One region of the Methylobacterium sp. HJ2 genome, then DNA from elsewhere that is predicted to be linked to it. Evidence: riboswitches for the same ligand, from Rfam matches in the RefSeq annotation. Region 1 holds a riboswitch; each other region holds the start of a gene.
What was found. A riboswitch is a leader RNA that binds a small molecule or an ion and turns the genes downstream of it on or off. The one in region 1 is predicted to bind cobalamin.
Positions count from the first base shown of each region.

Region 1 (7,566 bases):
GCGGATCGGATTCAGGCGGCGCGGCTTGAGGCAGCCCGGCTTGGGGCAGCCCGGCTTGGGGCGGCGCGGCTTGGGGCGGCGCGGCTTGGGGCTTCCGATCGCTCCCGAACCAAGTCTGGCCGAACCATGCCGCGAAGAGCGGCGCGGCCAGCGAGGCCAGAGCCATCGGGTCGGTCGTCAGCGCGGGCGCGGGCGCGGGCCGCTGCACCGCCGGCTCGGATGCGGGCATCCCTGCAGCCTCGGAGACCTCGGCGGGCTCCGGCGCGGCGGACCCGGGCGGCGACGCGACGGGCGCCTCGGCCGTCGGGCGCGGGATCGGGCTCACGGCGCGGACGATCCCGAAGCCGCCGTATCCGGTGAACGGCTGGGCGGTGCGGGCGAGCGGCGCGCCAGACAGGTCGGTGGCGAGCTGCAACCCGGCCTCCGAGAGGTCGAGCGCGACGGACAGGCCCCGGAAGGTGCGGTGCTCCGCGAGCGCGGCGAGCAGGGCGTCGGCCCCGTGCAGGCGGCCGGCCTCCGCCAGCCCCGCCCAGCTGCGCCCGGCGAACTGCGCGAGGGCGTCGTGCCCGTCCGAGAGCTGCGTCAGGGTGCCGCCCGCGTCGCTGCGCCAGAGGAAGCGATTGCCCGCGCGCGGCACCGGGGACGCGGTCGCCTCCGGCTCGTCAGGGGCCGAGGGTTCGGGCGAAACGTCTGGCTCCGGACTGTTCTGGAGCAGGGTCGGGCGGGCGGGCGCAGGCGCGCGCCGGGGCGTGGGGGCGGAATCGGTCGCCAGAAGGATCACCGGCCGCCCGTCATCCGCCGCCGCGCGGGCGAGCAGGCACAGGCTCGGCTGCGCGATCCCGGTGCCCGCGAGGCGCAGGCGGGTGAGCCGGGGCGCGGGACCGTGCCCGGCGCCCTGGGCGATCTGGCGGGCCAGAGTCGGGGCGAGGCGGCCCTGCGGAGCGAGGGACGCGACGAGCGCGCGCGCCGATTCGGACGCATCCAGGATGTTCGCGCCGTCGCCGTCGAGGACCAGCCGGACGGCGGCACCTGCGAGGCGCGAATCGGCGTTCCAGACCGCGAAGGCCGCGGCGAGGCCCGGCCTGCCCTCCTGCTCGACGTCCACCTCCGACCCGCCCAATCCCGTCCCCCCGGCCATCGCATCCGCCCGGCGCGGCCTATACGCCCGGCGGGAATATTCTACCCTGCCCAACGCCGACGGCTGGACACTTCAGTCCACCGTCACACGTTTACCTCATGTCAACCTTAATGGCTCCGGCAGGGCTGGCATTCGGCGTCGCACGTGCTATTGTGCACTGCACAATGCGCCCCGACAGGCGTAACGAGAGGAGACGACATGAGCAACACCCCGAACTACGAAGTCCCGACCGAGATGCGCGACTTCGCCGAGAAGAGCGTCGAGCAGGCCCGCAAGGCGTTCGACAGCTTCATCGGCGCTGCGCGCCGCACCGCGGAGACCGTGCAGGGCTCCGCCGAGGTCGCCCGCACCAACGCCCAGGACGTCTCGTCCCGCGGCTTCGAGTACGCCGAGCAGAACGTCAACGCCGCCTTCGATCTCGCGCAGAAGCTCGTCCGCTCGCGCGACATCCAGGAGGCCATGCAGCATCAGGCCGAGTTCGTTCGCAGCCAGTTCGCCGCGATCCAGTCGCAGGCCAAGGAGTTCAGCGGCCTCGCGCAGAGCGCGATGCAGCAGAGCGCCGAGCGCGCCAAGTCCGTCATGCAGGAGGGTGCCGACACCGCCCGCAAGGCGATGGAGCAGGGTGCCAACACCGCCCAGCAGACCATGCATGACGCCCAGAACGCCGCCGAGAAGGCCTCGCACTAACGGCGTTGTCGGCCTCGCCGACACCGGTCGATAAGGCGGCCCGCTCCGGTATCCGGGGCGGGCCGTCTCGTTTTCGCCCGCATTGCCGCGAATCAGGGGGCCGCACCGGCGTGGTCCGGATGGGATGGAGAGAGTGTCCATGCGGCAGAAGCGCAATCTCGGCCTCGCGGCCGTCCTGCTGGCGGCCGCGGTCACGGCCGGCCCGGCCCTCGCCCAGTACGATGAGTACGTCGCGCCGCCCCCGCGCCGCGGCGGCTACGACCGCCCGGTGCGTCCGGATCCGCGCCGCCCGGTCGGCTTTAACTGCGATGCGGTGCAGCAGGGCCTCTCGGGCCCGCAGCCCTATTCCTGCCCGCTGCCCGGTCCGCGCCCCCTCGGCGCGCGCTGCTTCTGCGACATGCCGATCGTGGCGTTCAGCCCGCCGCAGACCGCGGTCGGCCGCGTGGTGCCGTAGGGGCCCGCTCCCGGATCCGTTCGAGTCGGGATCCGCGGCCACGCCCGTCGCGGAAGCGCTGCGGTGTCGCCGGCTGGGCACAATCCTCGAAGAACGCGCCCGCTCCATTGACGCCGACGGCTTCCTCGGGCCTCTTGGGCGGCGACGGTTCCCCGCGAGGGGATCAAAAGGGAACGCGGTGAGGGCAAGCCCGAGAGGGATCCGCCCGAAGCCGCGGCTGTCCCCGCAACTGTAAGCGGCGAGTCCTTCATCACGGCGTCACTGGGCATCCGGATCCGCGAGGGTCAGGGCCTGGGAAGACGATGAGAGGGCAGCGACCCGCGAGCCAGGAGACCTGCCGTCAGCCGTGGTCACACGCGAAACGCGTCGGGCGGGGTGTCCTGACGGGTGCTGGGACGTCCGTGCCGAGGCTCGGACGGCACGGCCTCGTTCGCGGTGACGTGCCACAGCAAGCGCGCCCGCGACGCCGTCCCCGATGCCCGGTTTCCGAAAGACGCCAGAGATCCGCATGCGAGAGCGCATCGTCCGCGGGACGACGCGCCGCCCGCCCGCGCGCCTCGGCGCGATCGACACCAGATTTGTAATGTTATTACACTGCAAATGAGGCAGAGGGTCCGGCAGCGCCGCGCTGGGACCGTCTCTCACCATGTCTCGAAACCGTGCCCGTCCGGGGCCGCACGCCGCGGCCCCCCTGTGTTTGCTCCTCGTCCTGCCGGCCTGTCCCGCCGCGGCGCAGGACGCCGTCACCCTCGACCAGCTCTCGGTGGAGGGGGAAGGCGTCGGCCCGTCCCGCGCCGTGCCGACGGGTCTGAACCTGCGCACGCCGGATCGGACGGCGAGCCGCCTCGGCCTCACACCGCTGGAGACTCCGGCGAGCCTCGATATCGTCCCCGGCGAGACGGCGCGGCTGCGCGGCCAGGACACCATCGCCGACGCGGTCACCCAGGACGCCACCGGCCTCACCTCCATCGCCTCGCCGGGCAACGGCAACGGCGCCTTCACGGCGCGCGGCTTCGCGGGACCGAACTCGATCCAGCAGCTCTACGACGGCACCCGGTTCTACGTCGGCGCCAACACCGTCACCTTCCCGTTCGACACCTGGACCGTCGAGCGCATCGATGTGCTGCGCGGGCCGGCCTCCGTGCTCTACGGCGACGGCGCGATCGGCGGCGTGATCAACGTGGTGCCCAAGAAGCCGGTCTTCGTGCCGGTGAACGCGGCGCGCGCCGTGGTCGGAACGGACGGTATCGCCCGCCTCGCCTTCGATTCGGGCGGCGCGCTCGGGCAGGCCGAGTTCGGCAACACCTTCGCCTACCGCCTCAACCTCAGCGGCAACCGCGGCGACGGCTGGGTCCATCCGGTCGGCGATTTCCGCAACCTCGCGGTCTCAGCGGCGCTCCTGTTCCAGCCGAGCCCGGATTTCGCCGTCACCCTGAGCCACGATCTCGGCTACCAAGAGCCCGCGCGCTACTGGGGCACGCCGCTGGTGAACGGCCGGATCCCGGACCTGATCCGGTTCGCCAACTACAATGTTCGCGATCCGAAGATCACCTGGGCCGACACCTGGACCCAGCTCAAGGCCGAGTGGACGCCCACGGCGGACCTCACCATCCGCAACACGGCCTACCGGCTGACCAGCCGGCGTCACTGGCTCGACGTGGAGCAATACGCCTTCAACCGGGCAACGGGCCTCGTCGACCGGGGCGATTACCTGGAGATCTATCACAGCCAGGAGCAGGTCGGGGACCGCCTCGACGCCACTCTGCGCGGCACGCTGTTCGGCCTGCCGAACCAGTTCGCGGCGGGCTTTGACGTGAACCACATCGATTTCCGGCACACCAACAACTTCTATTTCGACCAGAGCACCAGCGTGCCGCTGACCGGCTACGATCCGGGCGTCTTCCCGCAGGAGGGCCGCGCCCGGCCCGCCTACGCGACGCGGACGAGCCAAGCCTCGGTCTTCGCCGAGGACCGGCTGATCCTCACCGAGCGGCTCTCTTTCCTGACGGGAGTCCGGCTCGACATGCCGGTCCTCCGCCGCCAGGACTTGCAGACGGGCGCCGCGTTCGAGCGGAGCTTCCAGGCGCTCGGATACCGCTTCGGCCTCGTCTACAATCCGACGCCGGACAGCGCGCTCTACGCCCAGTACAGCTTCGCCACAGATCCGGTGAACAGCCTCATCACCCTGTCGCAGTCGCTCGCCGGCTTCCAGCTCGCCACCGGCACGCAGATCGAGGTCGGCGCCAAGGGCCTTGCCTTCGACGGGGCGCTGGAATGGACGCTGGCGGGCTACCGCATCGTCAAGGACAACCTGATCTCGGCGGTGCCCGGCCAGCCGACCCTGGCGACGCAGGTCGGGAGCCAATCCTCGCACGGCGTCGAGCTGGCCCTCGGCTGGCGCTTCGCCCCGAGCTGGCGCCTCGACGGCAACATCGCCCTGCTGCAAGCCCGCTACGAGCGGTTCGACCAGAGCGTGGGCGGCGCGACGGTCTCCTATGCCGGCAACCAGCCGATCGACGTGCCGGAGCGGGTGGCGAACCTCTGGCTGATTTGGGACCTCGACCGGGCCTGGACGGCGCGGATGGGCCTGCAGAACGTCGGCTCGGTCTACAGCGATTTCGGCAACACCGCGCGGCGCCCGGGCTACACCCTCGCCAACCTCGTCCTCGACCATCAGGTCACTGCGGAATCCCGGCTGTCGCTCCGCGTCTACAACCTGTTCGACACGGTCTACGCGATCAGCGGCAACGCGGTCGGCGGGGTGGGGACCAACTGGCTCCTCGGCCGGCCGCGCTCGGTCGAAGTCGCCTATACGGTGACGTGGTGATGCGTCGCGGCCTGCGGCGGCTCGGCAAGCTCGGCCGGCGCTGGCTGATCCTCGGGCATCGCTGGATCGGGATCGCCACCGGGCTGTTCTTCGCCCTGTGGATCGGCTCGGGTCTCGTGATGCTGTACGTGCCGTTCCCGGTGCTGACGGCATCCGAGAGCCTCGACCGGCTGCCGCCGATCGACGGGGCGCGGATCGCTATATCCGCCGACGCGGCGCTCGCCGCGGCCGGGCTCGCCGAGGCGCCGGCCAGCTTCGGCCTCGAGATGCGCGACTCCGTGCCGGTCTACCGGATCGTCGGCCGGGACGGGGCGCGCACCACCGTGTCGGCGGAGAGCGGCGCCCGGCTCGGGCCGGTCTCGGACGCGGAGGCGCTGCGCATTGCCAGTGGCGGCCCGGCGGCGCGGAGCGATCCGGTCGAGCGCGACCAGTGGACCGTCACGGCCCGCTACGACCCGCTGCGGCCCTTCCTGAAGGTCGCGCTGGGCGATGCGGCGGGAACCGAGCTCTACGTCTCGCGGCACACCGGCGAGATCGCCCTCGACACCACCCGGTCCGAGCGCGCCTGGAACTGGCTCGGCTCGGTGCCGCACTGGATCTACCTGACACCCCTGCGCGCCCGGGCGGAGCTGTGGCGGACCCTCCTGCTCTGGCTGTCCGGGCTCGCCGCGCTGGGCGCCCTCAGCGGCGGCACGATCGGGATCTGGCGCCTGCGGCTGCGGCGGCGCTACGCCGCCGGCCGGGTGACGCCCTATCGCGGGCTGGCGCGCTGGCACCACCTCGCGGGACTCGCCGGAGGCCTCGGGCTCACCGCCTTCATCCTCAGCGGGTGGCTCTCGATGAATCCGAACCGCTGGTTCTCTGCGGCCGCGCCGCCCGCCGCGATCCTCGCCGCCTACGCGGGCATTCCGGGCCCGGTCGGGATCGACGCGGCGGCGCTCGCGCGCCTCGCGCCGCCCGGGACGCGCCGGGTCCGGTTCGTCGCGCTCGGCGGGCGCTGGTGGGCGGCGGCGGATGACGGGCGCGGCGCGGGAGGCGCCGGTGCCGCACCCGATCCGGCCATGATCGCCGCGGCGGCCGCGAACGCCGTCGCGGCCGGGCGCCTGCGGGGGGCGCGGCTGCTCACGGCCTTCGACGCCTACTGGTACCCGCACGGGACCGATCCGCGGCCCCTCCCGGTCCTGCGCCTGCGCTTCGACGACCCGGCCGCCACCTGGTTCCACATCGATCCCCGGACCGGCGCCATGCTCAACCGGCTCGACCGGTCGGGCCGGCTGAACCGCTGGCTGTTCGATGCGCCCCACCGCCTCGACCTCCCTGGACTGGTCGAGCACCCGGCGGCGCGGATCGCCGTGCAATGGCTCCTGAACGGGCTCGCGGCCGCGATCGCCCTCACCGGCCTCGTCGCGGGCTGGCGCCGCTTGGTCCGGACGCCCTGATCCGCCTTCCGAGCGCGGCTCGGACGCTTCGCGCCGGGATCGCCAGCGGGTATGCAGGGCCGGGATCCAAGACCAGGTGGCGCATGGCCGATCGACCGCTCGCACTCGGCATCATCGGCGCCGGCATCATGGGCGAGCGCATGCTCCGCGCCGTCGCGGCGCAGACGGTTCCGAGCGTCCGTGTCGCTGCCCTGTGGGATCCGGCACCCGCGGCCCTGGCGCGCGCGGCCGTCTCGTTCCCGGACGTGCCGCAGGCGGCGGATGCGGCGGCCCTCATCGCGGCCAGCACCTGCGTCTACGTCGCGTCGCCGCCGGCCTCGCACCTCGTCCATGCCCGCGCGGCGCTCGCGGCCGGCCGCAGCGTGTTCTGCGAGAAACCCCTCGCCGTCGACGTCGCCCGGGCCCGCGCCTTCGTGGCGGAGGCCGGGGACCGGGGCGCGGTGAACTTCCCGTTCGCCTCCTCGCCGGGCGTCGCCACCCTCGCGGCCTGGATCGCGGACGGGGCGGTCGGACGGGCCCGACGTCTGACCATCGAGGTCGCCTTCGCCCGCTGGCCGCGCCCCTGGCAGGCCGATGCCGCCGGCTGGCTCGATGCGCGCGCCGAGGGCGGCTTCACCCGCGAGGTGGTCTCGCATTTCCTCTTCCTGAGCCGGCGCCTCGTCGGGCCGCTGCACGGGCTGCGCGCCGCGACCGCCTTTCCCGAGCCCGGCCGGTCCGAGCGCGCGATCGAGGCCACGCTGTCGGCGGGCGCCGTGCCGGTCGTCCTGACCGGCCGGGTCGGCGCGACCGAGAGGGACGACCACAACACCTGGACGCTGGAGGGCGATGCGGGCGCGGTCCGGCTGCGCGACTGGGCGATCGCGGAACGGCGCCGGCCCGACGGGTCCTTCGAGCCCGCGCCGGACGCGATGGCCAACGACCGGGCGCGCATGGTCGCGCTCGGGCGCCAGCTCGAAGGCCTCGTGAGTATGGCCCGGGGGCACCCCCATCACCTCGCCACCTTCGCGGAGGCGCTCGAGGT
Region 1 covers NZ_JBWJYM010000004.1:202,592-210,157, forward strand. The annotation lists gene ACS5RC_RS12105 (ATP-binding protein) at 1-1,138, opposite strand, end outside; gene ACS5RC_RS12110 (phasin) at 1,337-1,825, shown strand; gene ACS5RC_RS12115 (hypothetical protein) at 1,965-2,279, shown strand; cobalamin riboswitch at 2,409-2,635, shown strand; gene ACS5RC_RS12120 (TonB-dependent receptor) at 2,926-5,106, shown strand; gene ACS5RC_RS12125 (PepSY domain-containing protein) at 5,106-6,545, shown strand; gene ACS5RC_RS12130 (Gfo/Idh/MocA family protein) at 6,629-7,566, shown strand, end outside.

Region 2 (7,566 bases), on a different contig from region 1:
CGTCGGCGAACAGGCTCGGATCGCCGCGGAACCGGTTGACGATGAAGCCCGCGATCATCGCGGCGTCGGCCGGGTCGATGACCGCCTTCGTGCCGACGAGGCTCGCGATCACGCCGCCGCGGTCGATGTCCCCGACGAGGATCACCGGCGTGCCCGTCGCCCGCGCGAATCCCATATTGGCGATGTCGCCGGCCCGCAGATTCACCTCGGATGCCGAGCCCGCCCCCTCCACCAGCACGAGATCGGCCTCGGCGCGCAGATGCTGGAAGCTCGCCTGCACGGCCTGCATCAGCCTCGGCTTCCAGGTCTGGTAGTCGCGCGCCTGGACGGTGGCGACCATGCGGCCCTGGACCACGACCTGGGAGCCGACCTCGCTCTGGGGCTTCAGCAGCACCGGGTTCATGTGGACCGAGGGCGCCACGCCCGCCGCCCGCGCCTGGAGGGCCTGCGCCCGCCCGATCTCGCCCCCGTCCGGGGTGACGGCGGCATTGTTCGACATGTTCTGCGGCTTGAACGGGCGCACCCTCAGGCCGCGCCGGGTGAAGGCGCGGGCGAGGCCCGCCACGATCAGGGACTTGCCGACATCGGAGCCGGTGCCCTGGATCATCAGCGCGCGGGTCATCGGCGGACCGCTTCCAGGCGCCGGCGCATCAGAACTCGATGCCCTCCTGCGCCTTCACCCCGGCGGCGAAATGGTGCTTCACGCTGCCCATTTCGGTGACGAGGTCGGCGGCCTCGATCAGCGCCGGCTTCGCGTTCCGGCCCGTCACCACCACGTGCAGATCGGGGCGGCGCTCGCGCAGCGCCGCCAGCACCACGTCGAGGTCGAGATAAGCGTAGCGGAGCGCGATGTTGAGCTCGTCGAGGACGAGGAGGCGCAGGCTCGGCTCGGCCATGAGGGCCAGCGCCCGCTCCCAGGCCACCCGGCAGGCGGCGATGTCGCGCGCCTTGTCCTGCGTCTCCCAGGTGAAGCCCTCGCCGAGCGTGTGCCAGGAGACGCGGTCGCCGAAGACCTCGACCGCGTGGCGCTCGCCCGTGTCCCAGCCGCCCTTGATGAACTGCACCATGCCGACGCGCCAGCCGCGCCCGAGCGCCCGCAGCATCAGCCCGAGCGCCGCCGTCGACTTGCCCTTGCCCGGGCCGGTATGGACGATCAGAAGCCCCTTCTCGATCGTCTTGCCCGCGACCTCGGCATCCTGGACCGCCTTGCGGTTCGCCATCTTCTCGCGGTGGCGTTGGGCCTCCGCGTTCTGCGTGGTCACGATGTCGGTCACGGCAGGCCTCCGGCAGGTTTCACGATCATCGGCAGGCCCGCAACGGTGAACACCACCCGGTCGGCCTGCCGGGCGAGCCGCTGGTGCAGCCGGCCGGCGGCGTCGCGGAAACGGCGGGCGAGGGCGTTGTCCGGCACGATGCCGAGGCCGACCTCGTTGCCCACGAGCACGACCGGCCCGGCCGCGGCGGCGCAAGCCTCGCCCAGGGCGAGGCTCGCCGCCTCGACGTCGGCCTCCGACAGGATCAGGTTGGTGAGCCACAGCGTCAGGCAATCGACGAGCACCGGGCCGGCCGCCGCCGCCACCGCCTCCGGCAGCGCCAGCGGCACGTCGCGGGTGATCCAGGCGGCGGAGCGCCGCGCACGGTGCTCGTCGATGCGTGCGCGCATCTCCGCGTCGTAGATCTCGGCAGTGGCGAGGTAGAGCCAGGGCGCCGGACTCCGCTCGATCAGCGCCTCCGCGTAGGCGCTCTTCCCCGAGCGCGCGCCGCCGAGCACCAATGTCATCCGCGGTTCGGTCTGAAGCATGCGCCCCTTTGCCCCGGCATGACGCGATCGTCAAAGCCGTCGGGGCCGCAGGCGCGTTGTGCGGGGGACCGCGACAGGCTATGACCGATCGAGGACGGTGCCCTCGCGAGAGGGTGAAAAAGGGAATGCGGTGAGGGGAAACCCGATTCCGCGGCTGCCCCCGCAACTGTAAGCGGCGAGTTCCTGCCAGAGGCCACCGGCGAGAGCCGGGAAGGCGGCAGGCGCGAGGATCCGCGAGCCAGGAGACCTGCCGTCCCCCGACCATTCCTCGAACGCCGCCGGTGGGGCGGCCGGAGACGCCAGACCATGACGACGCTGACCCAATCGCAGACCCTCGCCGGCACCCGCACGAACGAGCGCCTCGGCGCCGTCCTGCTGGCCGCCTGCCTCGGGCTCGGCCTCGTGTTCCTCGCGGGCTTCTCGCCGGCCTCGGCGCTGCACAACGCGGCGCACGATTTCCGGCACACCCAGAACTTCCCCTGCCACTGACCGCCTGAAGCAGCCCGCTTCATGATTGTCCGGCTCCTGTCGGCGGCGCTCGCCGCCGGCTTCCTCGCGGCCGTGGTCGCGACAGGCCTCCAGATCGCCCTCACCTCCCCGCTGATCATCGCGGCCGAGCGCTTCGAGACGCACGATGCACAGGCCGCTCGGACGCTGCCGATCGTGCTGGCGCACGCCGTTCCGGCGCACGACCACGCCGCGCCCGAATCCGCGCCCGAGTGGCAGCCCGGCGAGGGGTTGCCGCGCATGGTGTTCACCGGGCTCGCGACGCTCGTCGGCGGCGTGGGCTACGCGCTGCTCCTCGGCGCCGTGATGCTGGCGCTCGGACGCGACCCGACGCCCGAGCGGGCGCTCGGCTTCGCGGTGGCGGGTTTCCTCAGCGTCGCCCTGGCGCCGGCCCTCGGCCTGCCGCCGGAGCTTCCGGGGAGCGAGGCCGCGCCGCTCGCCGCCCGGCAGGCCTGGTGGGCGATGACGGCCGCGGCGACCGGCATGGGCCTCTATCTCATCGCGATCCGCCGCAGCGCGATCGCCATCGCGGGCGGGCTCGTGCTGATCGTGGCGCCCCACATCGCCGGCGCGCCGGAGGTGGCGGCAGCCAAGTCCGAGCTGCCCGCGGGCCTCGCCGCGCAGTTCGCCGCCCGCTCGCTCGCGGTCGGCTTCGTGTTCTGGGCGGTGATCGGGCTCGCCTTCGGCTGGGCTTGGCAGGCTTTCGGCCGCTCTGCCCCGGCGCGTGAGGGCCGGGCGCGTGGCTGAGGCGACGATCCTCTACGTGTGCACGACCTGCCGGGCCGAGGGCGACGATCCGGACGGCCCGCGCGCGGGCGCACGCCTGCTCGAGGCGCTCCGCGCGGCCGCGCAAGAGGGGACGGACCTGCGCATCGAGGGCGTCGAGTGCCTCTCGGTCTGCAAGCGGCCCTGCACCGTCGCGGTCGCTGCCCACGACCGCTGGACCTACGTCTACGGCGATCTCGACCCGGCCGAGTCGGCGCGGACCATCCTGGAGGGCGTCGGCCTCTATGCCGGGACGCCCGACGGCATCGTTCCGTGGAAGCAGCGCCCCAAGGCCTTCCGCACGGGCGTGATCGCCCGCATTCCCCCGTTTCCGCCCCGCGCGGAGTGAGAACGCCGAGACCCGCATGAGCATCGTCAGCAAGGTCCCGTGCACCATCGTCACCGGCTTCCTCGGAGCCGGCAAGACGACCCTGGTGCGCCACGTGATCGAGAACGCCGGCGGGCGCCGCCTCGCCATCCTGGTCAACGAGTTCGGCGATGTCGGCTTCGACAAGTCGTTCCTGGCCGCCTGCGGCGTCGAGGGCTGCACCGAGGAGTCGATCGTCGAGCTACCGAACGGCTGCATCTGCTGCACCGTGGCCGACGATTTCGTGCCGGCGCTGACGAGCCTGCTCGACCGGGCCGATCCGCCGGAGCACATCCTGATCGAGACCTCGGGCCTCGCCCTGCCCAAGCCCCTCGTGCAGGCCTTCCAGTGGCCGGCGATCCGCGGCCGGGTGACAGTGGACGGCGTCGTCGCGGTGGTGGATGGCCCGGCCGTCGCCGCCGGCGTCTTCGCCGACGACCCGGAGGCCTCGGCCGCCCAGCGCGCCGCCGACTCCGCGGTCGATCACGACAATCCCCTGGAGGAGGTGTTCGAGGACCAGCTCCTCTGCGCCGATCTCGTGGTGCTCAACAAGGCCGACCTGATCGACGCCGGGACCCGCGCGCGGGTTCGCGCTGAGGTGGAGGCGCAGCTGCCGCGTGCCGTGAAGGTGGTGGAGACCGAGCGGGGCGCGATCGATCCGCGGGTGCTCCTCGGCCTCGCCGCCGCCGCCGAGGACGACCTCGACGCCCGCCCCTCGCATCACGGCGCGGGCGAGGACCACGACCACGACGACTTCGAGACGGTGGCCCTGCCGATCCGTCCCGCCGCGACGCCCGGCGACCTCGCTGCCCGCGTCGAGCGGGCCGCCGAGACGGCGGGCGTGCTGCGGATCAAGGGCTTCGCCGCTGTCGAGGGCAAGCCGATGCGCCTCGTGGTCCAGGGTGTCGGGCGCCGGGTAAGCCACCATTTCGACCGGCCCTGGCGCGCCACCGAGGCGCGCGACGGCACGCTCGTGGTGATCGGTCTCAAGGGCTTCGACCGCGACGCGGTGGCCGCCGCCCTGGCCGGTTAGGCGTTGCCCGGCGGCCGCGGTACAGTCTCGTCGCCCGCTTGAGCGAACCCGGATGCGCGACCGCAGACACGAACCCATGAGCGACGAGGCGGTCTCCGCCGGGCAGGAGGGCCAGGCGGAGCGCTTCGAACGCGTGGGCGTCGCCTTCCCGGGCTCCGTGCGGCTCGCCGGGGATGTCCCGCCGGGCCCGGCGGCCTGACATGCACCTGATCCGCATCGATACGGTCTCCCTCGACGAGGGCGAGGCGGCCGTCGATCTCGGGCAGGCGCCCGGCGAGATCGTGCTGCTCTCCTTCACGGATTCCGACCTCCTCGGCGTCGCCAACGCCCTCGCGGCGGAGAGCGCGGCGATGCCGAGCCTGCGGCTGGCCAAGCTCGCGCGCCTGCGCCATCCGATGTCGGTCGACCTCTACGTCGAGACGGTGGTGGCCAAGGCCAGGATCGTGGTGATCCGTTGCCTCGGCGGCCTCGATTACTGGCGCTACGGCATCGAGCGCTGCGCCGCGGCGGCGCGCGCGCGCGGCATCCGCCTCGTGGTGCTGCCGGGCGACGACCGGCCCGACCCCCGGCTCGACGCCTTCACGACGGCGCCGGAGCTCGCTCCCGTGCTCGACGCCTATTTCCGCGCCGGCGGGCCGGCCAACCTCCGCCAGATGCTGCGGCGGCTCGCGGTCGAGACCGGGCGCGCGCTCGCCGTCGAGCCCCCGGCTCCCCTGCCCCGCGGATTCCCCTGCTGTCCCGGCTGCGGCCCGGTGAGGCTTCCCCACGCGCTCGCCCTCGGCGCCACCGTCATGCCGGAGGCCCGCGGCCACGCCCTCGTCCTGGTCTATCGCTCGGCCGCCCTCGGCGGCGATCTCGGGCCGGCCGCCGCCCTGATCGCGGCTCTGGGCCGGCGCGGGATCGGCTCCGTGATGGTGGCCGTGTCGAGCCTGAAGGACCCGGAGGCGGTGGAGGCGGTGCGCGCGGCGATCCGGGCGCGGCGCCCGGACCTGATCGTCGCCGCCACGGCCTTCGCGGCCCGCGAGGATGCGGGCTTCGTCCTCGACGAGGCCTCTTGTCCGGTGCTGCAGGCCTATACCCTCGGATCGAAAAGGGAGGCCTGGGAGGCCTCGGCGCGGGGAATGGGCGCGGCCGACCTCGCCATGCAGGTGGCGCTGCCCGAGTTCGACGGGCGGCTCTCGGGCTTCCCGATCTCCTTCAAGGAGGAGAGCGCCGAGGTCGAGGGTTTCGCCGAGCGGCGGGCGATGCCTTATCAGCCGGGCATCGACGCCCTGGCCGAGCGCGCTGCGGCCTGGATCCGTCTCGCGCGGCTGCCTGCCCGGGCGCGCCGGATCGCCCTGGTCCTGTCCGACTATCCGGCCCGGGGCGGGCGTGCGGGCTTCGCCGTCGGCCTCGACACGCCAGCGAGCGCCCGCGCCATCGCGGCGGATCTCGGCGCGGCCGGCTACGCGGCGGGCCCTTTGCCCGATGATGCCGCCCTGATGCGGGCGCTCACCGAGGGCGAGCCGGATGTCGCCATCCCGCTCGCCGCCTACGAGGCTTGGCTCGCCACCCTGCCCGAGACGGCCCGTGCGGTTCTCGACGCGCGCTGGGGAGCCCCCGCGGAGGATCCGGCCTGCCGCGACGGCGCGTTCCGGTTCCGCAGCGTCCGGGCCGCGGCGGACCGGCCAACGCCGGGCGGTCTGCGCGTCTTCCTCCAGCCGGAGCGCGGGCGGGGCGCCGATCGCAAGGCCGGCTACCACGACCCCGACGAGCCGCCGACGCACGCCTTTCTGGCCTTCCATCTCGGGCTGCGGACCGATTTCGACGCCCTGATCCATCTCGGCACCCACGGCACGACCGAGTGGCTGCCCGGCAAGGCGGTCGCGCTGTCGCCAGACTGCTGGCCGGCGCTCGCGGTCGGCGCGCTGCCGGTGATCTACCCGTTCATCGTGGACGATCCGGGCGAGGCCGCGCCCCTGAAGCGGCGGCTCGGCGGCATCGCGCTCGGACACCTCACGCCGGAGATCCAGCGCGGCGGGCGCGACCCGCAGACCATGCGCCTGCGCGAGCAGGTCGAGGAATATTCCGCCGCGAGCGTGCTCGATCCGCGCCGGGCCGACCTGATCGCCCGCGGGATCCTGGAGGATGCCGAGGCCCTGGGCCTGCTCGATGGTGCGGGCATCGCGCCCGGGACCGCGATGGCGGACGCCCTGGCGCGGCTCGACGCCCATCTCTGCGACCTCGGCGAGACGGCGTTCCGCGACGGGCTGCACGTCTTCGGCCGGGCGCCGGACGGGGCCGCGCCGGCCCGGAAGGCCAGCGCCGAGGCCGAGCGGCGCCACCTGCGCGCGGCGCTGGACGGCCGCTTCGTCCCGCCGGGGCCCTCCGGCTCCCCCTCGCGGGGCCGGGCCGACGTGCTGCCCACGGGCCGCAATCTCACCACCCTCGATCCGCGGGCGCTGCCGACGCGGGCGGCCGCGATCCTCGGCGCCCGCGCCGCCGACGCGGTGGTGACGCGCTACCTCCAGGACGAGGGCGCCTATCCCGAGCGGATCGTGATGGACCTCTGGGCCTCGCCGACGCTGCGCACGGGCGGCGAGGAGGTGGCCCACGCCCTCTCGCTGATGGGCGTGCGCCCGACCTGGGACCACGCCTCGACCCGCGTCACCGGGTTCGAGGTGTTGCCCCTCGCTCTCCTCGACCGGCCGCGCATCGACGTGACGGTGCGGATCTCGGGCGCCTTCCGCGACACCTTCCCGGACACTTTGGCGCTGATCGACCGCGCCGCCCGTGCGGTCGCCGCGCGGGACGAGGCGGACGACGAGAACCCCCTCGCCGCCGCCCGCCGCCGGGGCGAGGACGGCTCGCGCGTCTTCGGCGCCGCCCCCGGCCGTTTCGGCGCGGGGGCGGCCGAGACCGCCCTCGACGGCGCCTGGGAGACCCGCGCCGATCTGGGCGAGGCCTATCTCGAGGCCAGCGACCACGCCTACGGCGATGCGGCGGAGCCCTCCGGCGCCTTCGCCGAGCGCGTCGCCCGCGCGGACGCCTACGTGCATGCCTTCGACGTGGCCGAGCGCGACCTCCTCGACGGGGACGCAGCCGCCGACGCGA
Region 2 covers NZ_JBWJYM010000009.1:139,235-146,800, forward strand. The annotation lists gene ACS5RC_RS20840 (cobyric acid synthase) at 1-622, opposite strand, end outside; gene cobO (cob(I)yrinic acid a,c-diamide adenosyltransferase) at 651-1,265, opposite strand; gene cobU (bifunctional adenosylcobinamide kinase/adenosylcobinamide-phosphate guanylyltransferase) at 1,271-1,801, opposite strand; cobalamin riboswitch at 1,880-2,070, shown strand; gene ACS5RC_RS20855 (CbtB domain-containing protein) at 2,108-2,290, shown strand; gene ACS5RC_RS20860 (CbtA family protein) at 2,312-3,055, shown strand; gene ACS5RC_RS20865 (DUF1636 family protein) at 3,048-3,422, shown strand; gene cobW (cobalamin biosynthesis protein CobW) at 3,439-4,473, shown strand; gene ACS5RC_RS20875 (hypothetical protein) at 4,550-4,672, shown strand; gene cobN (cobaltochelatase subunit CobN) at 4,674-7,566, shown strand, end outside.
Region 2: it holds a riboswitch for cobalamin, as region 1 does, so the genes downstream of both, ACS5RC_RS20855 (CbtB domain-containing protein) here and ACS5RC_RS12120 (TonB-dependent receptor) in region 1, are expected to answer to the same signal.

Region 3 (7,566 bases), on a different contig from region 1:
CGTCAGCGGCGCATAGCCCCGCCGGTTGAGGAACAGCAGCGACTGCTCGCCGGCCGCGAGGTTCGCCCGCATGGCGGCCACGAGCGGCGGGCTCAGGAAGCGGCCGCGCTCGGGCGCGTCGAGGCGCATGTCGATGGCGCGGATGTCGGGCAGGCGCCGGCCGCCGAAGCGCTCGGGGAGCCGGACGTGGCGGTAGCGCCCGCGTTCGGCGTTCACCCTGGTCTCGATCGAGGGGGTGGCCGAGGCCAGCACCACCGGACAGCCCTCCAGGCGCCCGCGCACCACCGCCATGTCGCGGGCGTGGTAATGCACCCCGTCCTCCTGCTTGTAGGCGGCCTCGTGCTCCTCATCGACCACGATCAGGCCGAGCCGGCGGAAGGGCAGGAACAGGGCCGAGCGGGCGCCGACGACGACCGCCGCATCGCCCGACGCCACGGCCGCGCGCAGGCGCTCGCGCCGCTTGCCGCCGATGCCGGAGTGCCAGGCGGCCGGGCGCACGCCGAAGCGGGCCGCGAACCGGTCGAGGAATTGCGCGGTGAGCGCGATCTCCGGCATCAGGATCAGGGCCTGGCGCCCGGCGCGGACGCAATGGGCCACGGCCTCGAAATACACCTCGGTCTTGCCCGATCCGGTGACGCCCTCGAGCAGGATCGTGCCGCCGCCCGCCTCGGGGCGCGGGAGACCGGCCTCTCCGGCCTCCGGCGGCCGCAGGCCCGGGACGAGATCGAGCGCCGCCGCCTCCTGCGCGGCCGAGAGCGGCACGCGCGGGTGCTCCGGGTCGGGCGGGGGCGCCACCGGCTCCGGCTCGACCGCGACCGCCTCGAGGGCGCCGTCGTCGATCAGGCCGTCGACGACGCCGACCGAGACGCCGGCCTCCTTGGCGAGCGCGCTCTTGCCCCGCAACGCCCCGTCGGCCGCGGCGGCCAGCACCTTCGTGCGCGCCGCGGTCGCCCGCGCGGGGGGCTTTCCGGACAGGCGCACCCCGACGCGCGCGGTCTCGCGGGCGGCGGCCTCGTCGGGCAGGCGCAGCACCATGGCGAGCGCCGAGCCCTTCGGGGCCAGCGTGTAGCGGGCGATCCAGTCGACGAGGCGGCGCAGGGGCTCGGAGAGCGGGGGCAGCTCGAGCCGGCCCGTCACCGGCCGGAGGTTCGAGCCGCCGGGACTGCGGGCGAGGCCCCAGACCACGCCCACCGTCTCGCGGGGCCCGAGGGGCACCTGCACCACGTCGCCCTCGGCGAGTCCCAGCCCGTCCGGCACGACGTAGCTGTAGGCGGTGTCGAGGGCGAGGGGGATCAGGATCTCGGCGATGTCGGGCATGCGGGATGGGGCTGGCCTCAGGCCTCGGATCGCGGGTCGGCCCGCTCCTCGTTCCGGGTTCGTACCATAGCTTGCAGGGAAGCGGACGCGTCTCGATCGGAAGGCCGGCGCAGGGACAGGGCGAGCGGGAGGGCGGCGAGGCTGAGGGCGGCCATCGCCCAGAACGCCCGCGCGCCGAGGCCCGCGTAGAGGGGGCCGGCCGCGAGCGTCACCAGGGCGCCCGCGAGCCCGAGGCCGACGCTGCCGTAGAGGGTCAGCGCCGTCGCCCGCAGAGGCGGGGGGATCGTCTCCTCGATCAGTCCGAGGCAGGCGAGGTGCAGCAGCGCGAAGCTGAGGCCGTGCAGCGCCTGCGCGGCGGCGAGCCAGGGGAGCGCCTGCGTCTCGGCCACCGTCGCCCAGCGGATCGCGCCGGCGACCGCCGCGAGGGCGAGGCCGCCGGCCGGTCCGATCCGGCGCAGGAGCGGGGGGCCGAGGGCGACGAAGACCAGCACCTCGGCGGCGACCGCCTCCGACCAGAGCAGCCCCGCCGCGCCCGGGCCGATGCCGGCCCCGCGCCACAGGATCATGGCGAAGGCCTCGTGGAGGGCATGCGCGCCGACGACGAGGCTCGCGACGAGCACGGTGCGGCGGAAGCGCGGGCGCCCGAGCACGTCGCGAAAACCCTTCGCACCCGCGGCCGGCTCGCGGCACGGTCCCTCCGCGCGGCCCAGCAGCAGGCGCACGAGGAAGCCCGTGGCCAGGAACAGGACGCTCCCGGCGAGCACGGCGGCGGCAAGGCCCTGCGCACCCACCAGCCAGCCGGCCGCCGCGGTGGCGGCGATGAAGGCGGTCGAGCCCGCGGCCCGGACCCGCCCATAGGCGAAGGCCGCTCCTCCACGGGCGGCGCCGAGCGCCAGCGCGTCGGCGAGGGGGGCGAGCGGCGCGGTCGCCACCGCGTAGAGCAGGCCGACCGCGAGGACCGGCCCGAAGCCCTCGGCCGGCAGATGCAGGGCGGCGAACAGCCCGGCCGCCGCGGCCGAGAGCCCGAGGATCCCGCGCGCGGCGTCGCGCCGGTCGGCGAGGCGACCGGCCAGCGGGGCCGCGACCAGCCGGACCAGGGTCGCGGCGGCGAGCACCGTGCCGATCGCCTCGGGGCCGAGACCGCGGGCGGCGAGGACGTTCGGCAGGATCGGGGAAAGGCAGCCATAGGCGCCGTAGAGCCCGGCATAGAGCAGCAGGAAGCGGGCGAACCCGCCCGTGTCCCCCGACGCTGCCCCCGACCGGCTCCCCATCGGCCGAGCCTAAGCAGGTTCGCGTCGGCGGGCCAGGGCGTCGCCCGACTCGGAGGCGCTCCCGGTCCGTCCGATGCGCGAGCCTCACCTTCGGAGCCGGCGGCCGATCGGGCGCGGCAGCGGGCTGCGTGCCCGGGCACACGGACGGGATCGCGCCGGCCTGATGACTTGCCACGGCGCACCGTCGCACGAGGAGGCCGAAATGAATGAAAAGGATCAGGTCCTGAAGATACTCGGCCAGCACTTCCTGCGGCGGATCAACTTTACCTTCCAGGGCGGTTCCGGAGACGTCACCGTAACCAGCAAGTCATTCCAGAAGATCGTGAGCCTGATCAAGGCGGATACGATGCACGTCGCGATCGACAGAACGCTGACGACGGCGGGCGAGTGGCGCGCAGGCACCAACACGCTTGCTATCCTGCCGATCCGGGGCCGGTACGACGAGGCTACGGTCCTGCACGAGAGCCTGCACGGCCTGTTCGATATCGAGAAGACGTCGCTGCTGGCGATCAACGAAGAGGCCGCGTGCTATGTCGTGGACGGGCTCTACTATAAGATGACGGGACTTCGGGATGCGCGTGTCGACAATCCGATCGACAACGCCGCCAAGCCCCTGGCCACGCAGGTTCTGAAAGCGAGCGTCGATGGCTCCACCCCGACCGTGACGCTCGGAGCGACGGGGTGGGGAAAGCTTCTGGATGCGGTCCGAGCCGACAGCACCTACGTCCCCGTGGTGAATGCGGGCGCGACATTCATGTACACGCACGACGGCTAGAGCCGCACCCGGTCGCTGCGATCGGGATCGGCTCCAGGCTTCTAACGCGCGGTGGTCTCGCGCCGGCTCAGAACCGTCCGGCGATGGTCAGCCGCACGGCGGTGGGCTCGACGGGATGGAGATGCCGGTCGGCGACGCCGTCCGCCGGCTCGCCGGGCAGGCGGGATGTGTAGAAGTAGGTGATCTGGTCGGCCTTGGCGTTCGTCAGGTTGAGCACGTCGAGGGAGACGCTGATCCCGTTCTCGAAGGCGTAGCCGACCCGGCCGTTGAGGAGCGCGGTGGGCTTCGAGCGCACCGCATTGTCCTCGATCAGGGGGCGGGGCCCGAAGTAGCGGACCCGCATCGCGCCGAACCAGCCGAGCCCCTCGCCCAGCGTGATCCCCGCCGAGGCGATGGTGGTCGGCGCCTCCGGCACCCGGTTGCCGGCCGGGTCGGCGTCGGAGAAGCGCGCGTTGGTGACGGTGAGGTCGCCCTCCAGCCGCAGCCAGGGCGTCACCGCGTAGCGGTTCGTCCACTCGACGCCGAAGCGGCGGGTCGGCCGGCTCGGCTCGGTGGTGCCGGTGTCGCCCTGGAACAGGTTCTCGGAGGCGAAATCGAGCCGGAACAGCGCGACCGCGGTCTCCAGCCCGGCGATGCTGCGGTTGCGGACCCCGACCTCGTAGCCGGTCGAGGGCACCAGGAAGGGGGCACGCTGGACGGTGAAGAGGGGGCTCGCGGGATCCACCGTGGCGGTCACGCCGCGCACGTCGTTCGAGTGGAAGCCGCCGCCGTAATTCACGTAGAGTTCGGTATCGAGCCAGGGGCCGAGCACGAGGCCGAGCTTCGGGTTGACGATGCCGTCGCGGACCCGCCCCGCATTGGCGGCCGTGTCGGAGCGGACCTCGGCATAGTAGCCGTCCGCCCGGACGCCTACGCTGGTGCGCAGCCAGTCGGTCCAGCGCAGGCGGTTCTCGTAGTAGAACGCCCCGCTCGTCTCCAGCACCCGGTCGTCGAGCACGGTCGAGCGGGTGAGCCGGTTGGCGGTGTTGAACAGCCCGACCCGGATCGCGTCGGTGCGTGTCTGCACGCCGATCTCGTTCTCCATCGGCAGGCCGAGCAGATCGCCCGGGAAGACGTGGGAGATCTCGCCGCCGCCGAGCACCCGGTCGTCGCGCTGGCGGAACTGGTCACCGTTGACGGGATCGTTGAGGCGGTAGGTGAAGTCGTTCCAGAGGTTCATCCGGTAGCGGATGAGGTAGCCCGAGGCTCGGGTGATGCCGGCCTCGCCCGTCCGACTCCAGCGGCCCGAGAGCGAGAAGCGGCCGGTATCGCCGCCATCGGTCGGGTCGAGGGTGCCGTAGCGGCCGATGAGGCCCTCGGCCACCGCCCGCTCGGGGATCTGGTTGGTGGCGTTCCACGTGGCCCAGTAGGCCATGCCCGTGACGGAGAGGCCGTCGAGGGCCGTGCCCTGGCTGTAGCGGACGACGCCGTTCAGCTTGGCGAGCCGATCCGGCACGTCCCAGGGCCCGTCGTAGGTCTGCGCCTCGCCCGCCACCAGCAGGTTGCCCGCGCCCAGCGGCGTGGAGGCGATGGTCAGAGCGCGCTTGTAGCCGAAGGACCCGATCGCGGTCAGCGCGACGTTCCGTGCGACCGTGTCGAGATAGTCGATCCGCACGGAGCCCGCCGAGGCGAAGTCGCCGTCGCGCACGAAATAGGGGCCCTTGTGGAACTCCACCGCGCCGACGAGCTCGGGGATCAGGAAGTTGAGATCGGCGTAGCCCTGGCCGTGCGCATGGGTGCGCAGGTTGACGGGCATGCCGTCCACCGAGATGGCGATGTCGCTGCCGTGGTCGAGGTTGAACCCGCGCAGGAAGAACTGGTTGGCCTTGCCCTCGCCCGAGTGCTGCGTGACGATCAGGCCCGGCACCGCCTCGAGCACCTCGCCGGGCCGGGTGACCGGCCGGCTGTTGACCTGCGCGCCCGAGAGGAGGCCCGCGCTCGCCGCATCGACGCGGCGCAGGCCGCCCCCGATGCCGGTGACGCCGCCGACCGCGGCGGCATTGGCAGCCGGCTCGCGGGAGGCGGCGGGATCGGCGGCGACGACGGAGATTTCGGCGAGATCGACCGCCTCCGGCCCGGGCGCGGCGCGAGCCCGGGCGGGCATGAGCGAGAGGGATGCGGCGCAGGCCCAGGCGGTCCTGGCCAGGATGCGGCGGGATCGTCTGATCGGCGCGGTGGCGGACACGGAGCCTCGCGGGCGGCTGCGGCACGTCACCGCGAACGAGGCCGTGCCGTCCGAGCCTCGGCACGGACGTCCCGGCACCCGTCGGGACACCCCGCCCGACGCGTTTCGCGTGTGACCACGGCCGACGGCAGGTCTCCTGGCTCGCGGGTCGCTGCCCTCTCGCCGTCTTCCCGGATGAAGCTCATCCAGTGACGTGCTGGCGGAAGGCTCGCCGCTCACAGTTGCGGGGGCAGCCGCGGCTTCGGGCGGATCCCTCCCGGGCTGGCCCTCACCGCGTTCCCTTTTGATCCCCTCGCGGGGAACCGTCGCCCCGCACTAGAGGGGCGGGAGCCGTGACGGTCAATCCGGATCCGGCCGGTTTGCGGGCCCCTGTCGTCCGTCGGCCACAACCCCGGATCGCGCGGCTGCGAGCACGAAGACCCGGATCGCCGAGGACAGGTTCTGCGCGCCGCGTCCCGCGTCGATCGCACCGATCAGCGCCTGCACCGATTGCCCACGCGCGGCGGCCGCCTCGCGCAGGGCTTCCCAGAACGGCTCTTCCAGGGAGACGCTGGTGGGATGGCCCGCGATCAGAACCGAGCGCTTGCGGATGCCGCTCACGCCCCGGGCTCGTCCCGCTCCGGCTCGTGCTCCGGCCGGTGCTCCGGCCCTTGGCCCAGCCGGTGCCCCTCGTGGCGGGTCTCCTCCAGGGCCTTGCGCTTCTCCTGCAGGGTCCTGGCCTTCTTCGGACGACCGAAGGCGATCCGGTTCTCGGCGGCCTGGGCCTCCTTGCCCGCCTTCTCCCGCGCCTTCCGGGCCTGGCGCAGGTTGATGATCTCGGCCATGCGATCCATCCTGGGTTCGGGCCGGCGCGGGATCGTCCGCGCCGGCGCCGGGCTCACTCGGCGCTGGGCGCCAGCATCGTCTCCGGCCGCACCACGCGCTCGAACTCGTCCTCCGTCACGTAGCCGAGGCGCAGGGCCTCCTGCTTGAGGGTGGTGCCGTTCTTGTGCGCGGTCTTGGCGATCTCGGCGGCCTTGTCGTAGCCGATCGAGGGCGCGAGCGCGGTGACCAGCATCAGCGAGCGGCTCATCAGGTCGGCGATCTTGTCCTCGTTGGCCTTGATGCCGACGACGCAATTGTCGGTGAAGCTCACGGCCGCGTCCGCCAGGAGCCGCACCGATTGCAGCACCGCGTTGGCGATCACCGGCTTGAACACGTTCAGCTCGAAATTGCCCTGCGAGCCGGCAAAGCTCACGGTGGTGCCGTTGCCGATCACCTGGGCGCAGACCATCGTCAGGGCCTCGCACTGGGTCGGGTTGACCTTGCCGGGCATGATCGAGGAGCCCGGCTCGTTCTCGGGGAGCGACAGCTCGCCGAGGCCCGAACGCGGGCCCGAGCCCAGGAAGCGGATGTCCTGGGCGATCTTGAACAGGCCGGCGGCGAGCGCCGACAGCGCCCCTTGGGTGAACACCAGGGCGTCGTGGGTGGCGAGCGCCTCGAACTTGTTGTCGGCCGAGGTGAAGGGCAGCCCGGTCAGCTCGGCCACCTTGGCGGCGAACTTCACGGCGAAGTCGGGATGCGCGTTGAGGCCGGTGCCGACGGCGGTGCCGCCCTGGGCCAGCGCCAGCACGCCCGGCAGCGTCGCGGCGATGCGCGCGCCGCCGAGCGCCACCTGCGCGGCGTAGCCGGAGAATTCCTGGCCGAGGGAGACGGGCGTCGCGTCCTGCAGGTGGGTGCGGCCGATCTTCACGATGCTCTCGAACGCCTTGGACTTGGCGTCGAGCGCCCCGTGCAGGTGCGAGAGCGCGGGCAGGAGCCGCTCCTGGATCTCGCGGGCCACCGCGATGTGCATGGCGGTCGGGAAGGTGTCGTTCGAGGACTGGCCGCGGTTGCAATGGTCGTTGGGGTGCACGGGCGCCTTGCCGCCGCGCTGCCCGCCGAGCCGCTCGTTGGCGAGGCTCGCGATCACCTCGTTGGCGTTCATGTTCGACTGGGTG
Region 3 covers NZ_JBWJYM010000002.1:412,491-420,056, forward strand. The annotation lists gene ACS5RC_RS06510 (primosomal protein N') at 1-1,317, opposite strand, end outside; gene ACS5RC_RS06515 (MFS transporter) at 1,335-2,588, opposite strand; gene ACS5RC_RS06520 (hypothetical protein) at 2,791-3,363, shown strand; gene ACS5RC_RS06525 (TonB-dependent receptor) at 3,431-5,506, opposite strand; cobalamin riboswitch at 5,697-5,909, opposite strand; gene ACS5RC_RS06530 (ribbon-helix-helix domain-containing protein) at 5,927-6,187, opposite strand; gene ACS5RC_RS06535 (DUF4169 family protein) at 6,184-6,411, opposite strand; gene fumC (class II fumarate hydratase) at 6,465-7,566, opposite strand, start outside.
Region 3: it holds a riboswitch for cobalamin, as region 1 does, so the genes downstream of both, ACS5RC_RS06525 (TonB-dependent receptor) here and ACS5RC_RS12120 (TonB-dependent receptor) in region 1, are expected to answer to the same signal.